Regions from separate parts of the Comamonas sp. CMM02 genome, predicted to be linked through region 2. Evidence: riboswitches for the same ligand, from Rfam matches in the RefSeq annotation. Region 2 holds a riboswitch; each other region holds the start of a gene.

Evidence for each region. A riboswitch is a leader RNA that binds a small molecule or an ion and turns the genes downstream of it on or off. The one in region 2 is predicted to bind cobalamin.
Region 1: another riboswitch for cobalamin. It lies ahead of IB213_RS13090 (TonB-dependent siderophore receptor); the one in region 2 lies ahead of cobO (cob(I)yrinic acid a,c-diamide adenosyltransferase).
Region 3: another riboswitch for cobalamin. It lies ahead of IB213_RS07400 (TonB-dependent receptor); the one in region 2 lies ahead of cobO (cob(I)yrinic acid a,c-diamide adenosyltransferase).

The regions. Positions count from the first base shown of each region.
Region 1 covers NZ_JACUZW010000003.1:782,918-786,159, reverse strand. Annotated here, with positions in the region: gene IB213_RS13090 (TonB-dependent siderophore receptor) at 1-1,730, opposite strand, end outside; cobalamin riboswitch at 1,885-2,131, opposite strand; gene IB213_RS13085 (hypothetical protein) at 2,626-3,242, shown strand, end outside.
Region 2 covers NZ_JACUZW010000003.1:219,358-222,599, forward strand. Annotated here, with positions in the region: gene IB213_RS10515 (LysR family transcriptional regulator) at 1-163, shown strand, start outside; gene IB213_RS10520 (hypothetical protein) at 381-599, opposite strand; cobalamin riboswitch at 877-1,096, shown strand; gene cobO (cob(I)yrinic acid a,c-diamide adenosyltransferase) at 1,218-1,844, shown strand; gene IB213_RS10530 (ABC transporter substrate-binding protein) at 1,928-2,722, shown strand; gene IB213_RS10535 (iron ABC transporter permease) at 2,719-3,242, shown strand, end outside.
Region 3 covers NZ_JACUZW010000002.1:485,041-488,282, forward strand. Annotated here, with positions in the region: gene IB213_RS07400 (TonB-dependent receptor) at 1-1,290, opposite strand, end outside; cobalamin riboswitch at 1,417-1,642, opposite strand; gene IB213_RS07405 (hypothetical protein) at 1,736-1,921, opposite strand; gene miaA (tRNA (adenosine(37)-N6)-dimethylallyltransferase MiaA) at 2,020-3,033, opposite strand; gene IB213_RS07415 (multidrug effflux MFS transporter) at 3,075-3,242, opposite strand, start outside.

The DNA.
Region 1 (3,242 bases), 560 kb from region 2:
AAGCGCAGCGCGGCAGTCAACTCCAGCCCTTGCGAGTATTGCTTGCCACCTTGTGTTTGCAGCTTCGTTTGCTGGTCGGTCGTGACGATGTCATTTTTCTCGATGCGGTAGGCCGCGACGGTCCATTCGCTATGTCCATTTGCAGACTGCTGCTTCAGGCCCACTTCCACCTGGCGGGCGGTTGTCAGTTTGTAGTGTTTGTTGGTGGTGTTGAGCGTCAGGATGTTGCCGACGGGGTCATGCCCTTGCGTGAACTGGCCGTAAAGGTTTGTGTGTGCGTTCAGTGCGTAGGTGCTACCCAAGCGCCAAGCTGTACCGTGCAAACGTGTGTCAAAAGCACCCACGCCAGATACCGGGTAGCGCGACATATCAGTCACGCCCTGGCGGATGCCACCCAGCAGCAGCCAGCGTTCAGACAGTGACCAGGCATCTTCGACATAAAAGTCATGCGTAGTGGCCTCTGTACGGAAGTTGGGCAACAGCGGCGAAGTATTGGGCCAGTGACTCCATCTTGGATCATTGACCCCGATGGTGTCGCTACCGGCGTAATCATTGCGGGCAAAGCGGAACTTGGCTTTGCTCACCTCCCATCCCAGCACCAGCTTGTGCGTACCGGCGTTGACGACAGCTTCCAGCCGGTTGCCGGTTTGATCCAGGTCGTGCGACAGTTCCAAATAGTCTGCAAGCTTAATCTGCTGAGTTGCTGGCCGGTAGCTGTACGCCTCAATATTGCGCCAGTAGCGGTCTGCCTTGAAGTGGTAGAGCTCATTGCGCACGGTCAGCTGGTCGTTGAGCTGGTACTCCACGCGCGCCCGCACACGTTGATCCTTGATGCTGATGGCACTGTCTTGCGTGTTGAAGTTGCGGCCCAGCAGGCTCTTCACGATGCGGCCATTGAGAGTAGGTGTACCAAAGTAGCGGGCCGGTTTTTGGTCGCTGCTGTCAACCAGCAACTCTGCGCGTAGTACGCCGCTGGGTTGCCAGCGCAAGGTGCTCATGAACTTGCTACCGTGGGATTGGCTCATTGCATGCTCGCCGCTGCTGGTGTGGCCGTACACGTCCATGCGGTAGCTCAGCGTTTCGCCCAGAGGGCCACTCATGCCCAGGCCTAAACGGCCTGTGTCGTACGAGCCAGCACCCACCATCACTTCACGCATCAGCTCGCGCGTGGGCTGCTTGCGTACCACGTTGGCTGTTGCTCCCACGGTGCCGCTGCCGTACAAAATAGACGCTGGGCCGCGCAGCACTTCGACGCGCTCGTAACCCCAGCTATCACTGGGGTAGGGCGTGGTGCTGGAGGCCACACCCAGCTTTACGCCATCTTCGGCAATTCCAACCGAATTGGTGCCTGTAAAGCCCCGTGCGCTAAAGTTCAGGCTGCTGTAACTGGTAGGCGACAGCGGCGTCATGCCTACGGTGCGGCCAATGATGTCGGCCATGCGGCTGTCGCCACGCTCTTGCCAGGTTTGTTCGTCCACATAGTCCAGGCTGGCTGGCAAGTCGCGCGTGGCAATGCCAGTGCGGCTGCCGGAGGTGCTGGCTTGCGACAGGCCCAGGCCGACATTGCCCAGGACCTCAACTGTTGGCAGTACAGGCAGTGCATAAGTGCTGGAAGGTATGGCCTCCTGCGTCTGCTCAATGCCGATATGCACAGCAGCAGGCTCAGCAGCGATAGCCATAGAGGCGGGCACCAAGCCGATCAGAACGGCAGGCAATTTGAAATGATTCATGGTGATCAGAGAATGCTGACCGCCTGCCTGCTGCTGATGAGATCTCGCTAGGGTTGTGGGCCGGTATCTGGTCCTGCCACTAGCTTGTTGCCATCACGCTGCTCCCCGCAGACGGTCGTTGCAAATGCTGGCGAAGAGGGGGGTGAACCCCATGTTGCACAGCGTTCAAACAGGCCGGTATCCGGGCTCACAGATGGCTTTGGGCTTGCCGCTCGCCTTCCCAATGTTGCCGCGCACCTCATGTTGAGGCCACGTAAAACATCAGTGGCTGGCCCTTGCACTGCATGCAAGAGCCTCGAGTCGGATTTATCTGTTTACCGTTGCGGGGGCAGCCAGGGCATTGCACCCTGTTCCCGTTTAACCCGGGAGTGAACCCGAGCACCTGTTGTACGAAATTGAATAAAAACATGGTGCACATCAGTTGTGCACAGCATCTTCATTCAATAAGCTGCGCAGTATATCGTGGCAAATCTCCGCACCGAGCGGCAGCGCCATTGAACAGCTGGCGCTTTGGCAAAGCGTGCATCGTCTTTTTCGAAGGGGCAGGCGTGCGCAAGCGACGTGTATGTCGATTGCCGGTGCTAGCAGCGAACGGCAGGTGATCGGAAAAACGGTGCACCAAGCAATTTCAGCAATGAAAAAGCCCCTTTCGGGACTTTTATGGGTTGCTTTGAACCCTGAATTTGGCGGAAAGCAGCTTCCGCCCCGAGCCTATATTTCATGCGCCTTGCGACGAGATTTATGAAACCTATAGACCATCCTACAGACCAATTCGTTTAGGACGCACGGGATACAGGCGGCTGCATTCGACCTCGAGCAGTCAGTGAGACGCCACTTTCTATTCGTAAAGGAAGTCATTAGACTCCAGCCAGTTTCACGTCACTAGCCTTGTTGAATGCCTGAAGAACCGACCTACTCACTCACTGACATCCCATTTATCGATCTTCAGAACGTCCAAGGACGATTCCTCATCTCAACATTGTTCTATAGCCAAAAAGCGTGGCGTATGTGGGTGCCTGCAGGAGGAAAACTGATGGAGATGCAGGTTGTTAGACCGGCGGAAATGTTCTACTTCGGGTCCGAGCCAGCATCAACAAACGATACTAAGTTTGACTTCCTGACCTTTATTGCCCAACAAGCAAGCTTTCCTCCGGTCAAGAAAGCGGTTGGAGGGCTGATGGATGACATTTTCAACCTCACCGCTTCAATAGCCAAGATCAAGCACTTGCACACCTCTAGAGCGGTACTTGGTGAGGGTGTGTCAAGGATGGCTGTCACGGAGGTTGAATACCTGATCTTCTTGTGCAGAGGAATCTTCGACTTTTTGCAGGAGGTGATATCCCGCTTATGGGAGGATGTAACTTTCTCCAACTTTTCACAGCAAAAGAGAAGTCTCAAAGATCGGCAGACGTTTTCCAAGGTCGTTGTTTACAACGGCGCTGAAGCCAGCTTCGAACAAATCAAAGAGCGTACTTCGATGCCTGACAGGCTGGTCGCTTGGTACTGCCGTCA
Region 2 (3,242 bases):
AGCCGGGCGTCTGGTGCAAGTGCTTGAAAAATGGATGTGTCCTGCGCGTCCGGTTTTTGCGCTGTATCCATTTCACCATCAGCTTTCACCCAGAGTGCGGGTGTTTATCGATTGGGCCTGTGGTGTGTATGAAGACAGGTTCACTCCAGCGCAGGCTGGCTAATGTCACCTCAAGCATTGAAATGTGGTTCCGAACGCCGGGGGCTTGTCTGAGGGGGTGCTGCGCGCCATGTGCGTGCATTCTTTCGCTGGCTCGGGTGCTGCTGCTTCCAAGGCCTTGTGCCTTCAGGCGCACTCGCGATATGTGCCAGTTTGCAAGTACTGCCCATCTGCAGCGAAGGCCTCCAAAAGCGGCTGATATGGGCGTTCAGGAGATGGGCTCAGCACAAGGCAACGTTGTCGGCATCCAGTGACGGTGGGCGTAAAAGATCTTCGTTCACCCCCATCTCCAGGCTGGCGCGCTCGACAGCTTGCCAAAGTGTCGCTGGCATTTGCAGTATCTCTTCAGGGGACTCAGCACTGGCAATCCAGGCACTGATTTCACGGTGCTGTTCATGGGTCAGCAAGTCAAGATTCAGCATTTCGTCGATTGTTTTCATTGTTTGGCGATGGGTGATTTTTAGACGGACACTCATCCAAGATGGTGCCAGATGCTGTCAAAACTAGAGCCGCGTGCTTGCCAATTACCAATTTAAGGCCGGGAATGCGAAGTATTGCCTCAACGGCCTTACCTGCCTCACAGGGCGCTTGGCACGACTGAACTCCAATGGCCGCAATGTCGTGCACATGGCCAAGAGTGTTTTTGCAGCGCCAGTCTGGCAGTGGGGATGCGCGGCACGGTCTCTGTGCACCAGATGTCTGGCATCTGACTCTTATAATCAGCGCCTACGAACGGGAGTCCTGCCGCGCAAACGCACGGCGGGGTGAAACGGGAAGTCCGGTGACCTCAAGGCTTTGGCCTTGAACATTCCGGCGCAGCCCCCGCTGCTGTAAGCCTGACAGACACACTTTAATGCCACTGGATGACATATCCGGGAAGGCGGTGTGCCCTGAATGACGGCGAGCCAGAATACCGACCTGTTCGAACGCAGTTGTATGCCACGGGGTGTGGGCCGTTTGCTGACAGGCCCAGTCTCACCTCATTGTGTGGCCCAGGCCCGCCGCACACATCTCCTCCTCCTTGCATGCCTTTCATCGTGTAATGGCTCGGGGAGAGCATGGACGAACAGTTCAAACAGCTGCATGCCGGGCGCATGCAGGAAAAAAAGGCACAGGTTCTGGCCGCAGTAGAGCGTGCCCAGACAGAGCGTGGCATCGTTGTGCTGCTCACAGGCCATGGCAAAGGCAAGACGACTTCTGCATTTGGCATGCTGTACCGCGCACTGGGACACGGGCTGCGTGCGGGTGTGGTGCAGTTCATCAAAGGCACGCACGCTACGGGTGAAATCACGTTCTTGCACCACCTTGGTCTGCTCGGTCAAGGGCCAGCGTCTCAGGTGCAATACCACGCCATGGCAACAGGTTGCACCTGGCAGCGCAGCGACTGGGATGCCGACAAGCCCGCAGCCGATATAGCGTGGCAGGCAGCGCAACGCATGCTCTGTGATGACAGCCTGCGTCTGGTGGTGCTCGATGAATTGACTTTCATGCTGCAGTACGGCTATCTGCAGATGGAGCACGTACTGCAAGCCATCAGAAACCGGCCACAAGGGCAGACGGTGGTGATAACTGGTCGCTCTGCGCACGCGCAGCTGACAGCGCTGGCAGACACCGTCAGTGACATTGCAGAGACCAAACATGCATTCAAAGCCGGGGTCAAGGCACAAGCGGGCGTAGATTTCTGATGCGCTGGACTTTGCCTTCATGCGCGGTCGTGGCATTTTTGTGTGGGCCTTTGTGGGCTGATACGGCTCAGCTGCCAACTCTCATGTCCACCAATATCTGTGCCGATACCCTGGCATTGAGTCTGGCTGATCCTTCGCAAATTCTTTCGCTCTCGCGTCAGAGCCAAGATGCGCAGCGCTTTTCCATGGTGGCCCAGGCTAAAAAATTCCCGTCGAACTTAGCTACCGCAGAAGATGTGCTGCACAGCAAGCCGCACATTGTGCTGGCCTCGCGCCGCTGGAATGCCCGCCACCAGACGGCACTGCTCAAACGGTACAACGTCCAGATCGTGACCGTGCCATTTCCCACCGATTGGGACGGCATCTTCAGCAGCACCCGCCAGATAGGCAAAGCCCTGGGCAGAGAGCCGGCCGCGCAAGAGCTGCTGGAGAGTCTGTCGCTGCGTTTAGCGCAATTGCACCAAACTGCGCGCCCGTTCAATGCCCTGTATTTGCGGCCCAATGGTGGAAGTGCTGGCAAGCAGACCCATGTGGATGCGGTGCTCACGGCCGCTGGACTGCGCAACCACGCCACAGCACTGGGCCTGCATGGATGGGGGCGCATTGATCTGGAACGCATCGTGCACAACCCTCCAGATATTTTCATCACCCCCGGTCTGGTCAACGACGTGGCATATGCCCGCTCTGGACTGAGCCGCCATCCACAGATGCAAAAGCTGCTCCAGCGCATTCCAGTGGTGGCCTTGGCGCATAACGACTGGGGTTGCAGCAACTGGCTGTTGATTGAAGCGGCAGAGTCGGTAGCCGCGCAGGTGGATGCCTTGCAGCTGCCATTGACCAGCACTCAGACTCTGGCGCACGAGGTGGGCAAACCATGAATGCAATCCCCGTGCGAGCTGGGCTGTCAAATTTCTCGAATGCCTGGGTTTTGAATGGTGCTCTATTGGCAGTGCTGCTGATGCTCAGCTGTATCTCGCTGGGCATCGGCTCGGTGTCCATCGGCGTCACCGACTGGTGGTCTGTGATCCTGCAGCAGCAGGCCACTGATTTGGCGCTGCGGCACCAGTCAATCATGCAGGAAATCCGCCTGCCCAGGGTCGTGCTGGCAGTGCTGGTGGGCATGTCGCTGGGCATGGCCGGGGCAGCTTTGCAAGGGCTGCTGCGCAACCCGCTGGCCGAACCGGGTCTGCTGGGTGTCAGCTCCAGCGCTGGTTTGGGCGCCGTGCTGTGCATCTATTTTGGGCTGTGGCACTGGAACGCCTGGCTGCTGCCCACCGTGGCTATGGGCTGTGCAGCAGCGGCAACCACGGTGCTCTACCGTATTGCCAGCAAAGGCGCGAGCAACCTCACCTTGATTTTGGCGGGTGTCGCCATGTCGTCGCTGGCTGCTGCCTTGAC
Region 3 (3,242 bases), on a different contig from region 2:
AAAGCGATCCACATCGGGGGTAACAAAGGCATCGCTGTAGTTGGCGAACAAGGCCAGCTGGGGCGACAGGCGGTGGTTGGCGCCCAGCTCCCAAGAGGTCAGGCGTTTGTCGGATTCAATGGACTGGCCTGCGATTGGGCTGTAGCGGTATGTGACCTGTTCCCGGCGAACACCCGCCGACAGCGTGAGCGCATCCAGCATGTACTGGCCCTGCAGGAAGAGTGCGCGATTGTCTTTGGTCGTGCGGTTGTCCACTTGTGAGCGCACGCCATCAAAATCCTGAAAACCTGCGTTGATGACCACAGCATCATTTTGGTATTGCAAGGCCAGCTCGTTGGAGATGTAGCGGTAGTCTGAGGCGAACTTAGAGGCTGGGTACAGCGAAGACTTGTCCTCGGCGTGGTGGCGCGCAGAGAGCTTCCATTGCGTGTTGAGCTGGTAGTCAGCGCCCAGGCTCCAGTGGTCAGTTTGCAGTTTTTGCTGGGTATAGAGGCTGTTTTTGTTCATGCCCGGCGTGGCATTGAACTCTTTGAGTGTCAGTGAGCTGGGGTAGCGCGTATCAATGTGCGAGGAGCCAGCTTCAAAGTCCAAGCGCAGGTTGTCGACGGGCTTGACACCAGCGGCGAAACGCCAGGTGTTGGCTTCTGACTGGTCTTTGTGGCCCGAAGGATCTTTGTCGCTGAAGCCGCCGGCCTTGCTGTGGTCCAGCGTGGCTGAGAGGTCAAACTTTTCACGCACCAGGCCTGCAGTGGCAATCGCGCCACGGTTGCCGTAATTGCCGGCATAGGTCTCCAGACTGACGCCGTTGTGGGGTTTGGTGTAAATCTGAATGGTGCCGGCAGTAGCGCCATCGCCGAACATGACAGCGCCGCTGCCCTTGGTGATTTCAATGCGTTCAATGTCGCTCAGGGAAATCGATCCGATGAGCTGCGGTGCCATGTCGATATTGTTCAGACGGCGGCCATTGACGGAGATGACGAGGTTCTGAAAGCCATCGTTGCCGTAGCCACGCATGCTGATTTGGGGGGCGTAGCGGTTGCCGTAGCTGGGTGTGACCTGCAGCGAGGTTTGCTGGGCCAGATAATCAAACAGCGAGCTGGCGCCAGAGCGTTCAATATCGCTGCGGGTGTGGACTTCAGAGGCGTAGGGCGCATCTTGGTCGCTCATGTCTATGCGGGTAGCAGACACGGTCACCGGGGTGTTGAAAGTTTCTTGGGCGCTGGCACCGTGCGCAAGCACGGACAAGGCGGCGCTCACAGCCAGTGAGCACCGGGAAAAACGGAATGACATGAAGAAGACCCATCTGACCACGGCTTGCGTCCCCGCAAGATGTGGTGTGCCGCACATGGATGGGCTGCGTGGCCGGTGCTCAGCGCACAGCGGATGCTGTGCGCGTCTGAGCTACCCCGCAGCACATCCGCTCAAGTACGTTTCGGCCGGTCTCCGGGCTCATGCGTTGTCTGGTCAGGCAGCTGCGTCCCCTTCCCAGAGCCAGGGCTCCAGTGGTTTGATGACGCAGTTAATCGCATTTACCGTTGCGGGGGCAGCACAGGCATGGCTGGCACCAGTGGGTGTAGCGCACCTGTTTCCCGTTTAACCCTTGCTAGAACAGCTTGTGGGCACCGATCACGTAAAAACTGCTCCCTATTGGGAGCAGTTAGTGAATGATAACGTAGCGTTTGGTAACCGTCGCAGCGCAATGCTGACGGCCTGTAGCTGCAGGCTCTAGGGCTAGCTAGCGTGTACGCACTACGCTGGTGTCAATCTCACCGTACACCGTTACGCCACTTTTCTGGCTGGCTGATGTTTCAGAGGGCTGGTAGTAATGGTCCTGCGCGCAGCCAGACAAGATCAGCAGGCTGGCAGCCAGCGCTGCATAGCTGAGACAGCGCGGTAATAACGAAAAGCGGGGGCTTGGCATGGGCGGCTCCTTGATCCAGCAAATACATGCATCCTAGGCCTGCACAAGGCGCAGCCGTGTGTCAGAACGTAGGTTGAGCACCCTGCACATGAGGTCATTCAGGCTTTGGAGGGTGCCTGGGCAGCCTGCACCACAGACAAGGCTGCTTGCACCAGATGCATGGTGGCCATGGGGTCATCGCAGGCAATGGTGTGGCGCTGGGGCATGCTGCGCAGCCAGGTGATCTGGCGCTTGGCCAGCTGACGGGTGGCGGCAATGCCTTTTTCACGCACCAGATGCATGTTGATGCTCGGCTTGCCCTGACGTTCTTGCCAGTCCAGCTCTTCCCACACCTGACGGTAGCCCACGCAGCGCATGCTGGAGACATCAAGGTGCAGGTCGCCGCGTGCGCGCAGGGCCTTGACCTCGTCCAGAAAGCCGGCTTGCAGCATGTCGTCAAAGCGCTGGGCAATCCGCTCGTGCAGCCAGGCGCGGTTATTGGGTTCTAAAGAAAAGAGGGTGCAATCGAACGCAGGCTGTGCGTTTTCAGCTCTTTTTTTGGATTGATGAAAGCTGGACAGCGGTTGACCGGAGACATGCCACACCTCCAGCGCACGCTGAATGCGCTGGCTGTCTGCTGGGGCCAGGCGTGCTGCAGTCTCCGGGTCTACCTTGGCCAGCTGTGCATGCATGGCTGGCCAGCCTATTTCTGCAGCCTGCGCATCCAGCTGGGCGCGTACTTCGGGGTCTGCGGCAGGCATGTCATCTATGCCATCGAGCAAGGCTTTGAAGTACAGCATGGTGCCACCTATCAGCAGTGGAATTGCGCCGCGTGCACGGATTTCACCAGCCAGACGCTGGGTGTCTTGAACAAACTCCGCAGCGCTGTAGGACTGCAGGGGGTCCAGAATATCAATCAGGTGGTGGGGCACCGCCGCCTGCTCTTGGGCGGAGGGCTTGGCAGTGCCGATGTCCATGGTGCGATAGACCAGTGCAGAGTCCACGCTGATGATTTCGCTGGCCTGGCCGCGTTGAGCAAGAACGGCGGCCAGCGCCAGTGCAGCATTGGTTTTGCCAGAGGCGGTCGGGCCTGCAATGGCAATGCAGGGCAGTGTGTGGGTGGAGGCAGTCAAGATCAGCAAACGAAAAGCGGTTCAAACCAAACCAGCGTGCCTTAATGCGCGCTGGGGGCACCGTGGCGGCGCACCAGCGTCCATGATGCCAAGGCTGCGGCCAAACACCAGAATCCCAGTCCGAAAACCAAGGGGTACACAGTGCCATTGAAGCTGCGTCCCAGAATTTGCCCGGTGGCAAAGGCAAACAGCATCATGATGCAGCCGTT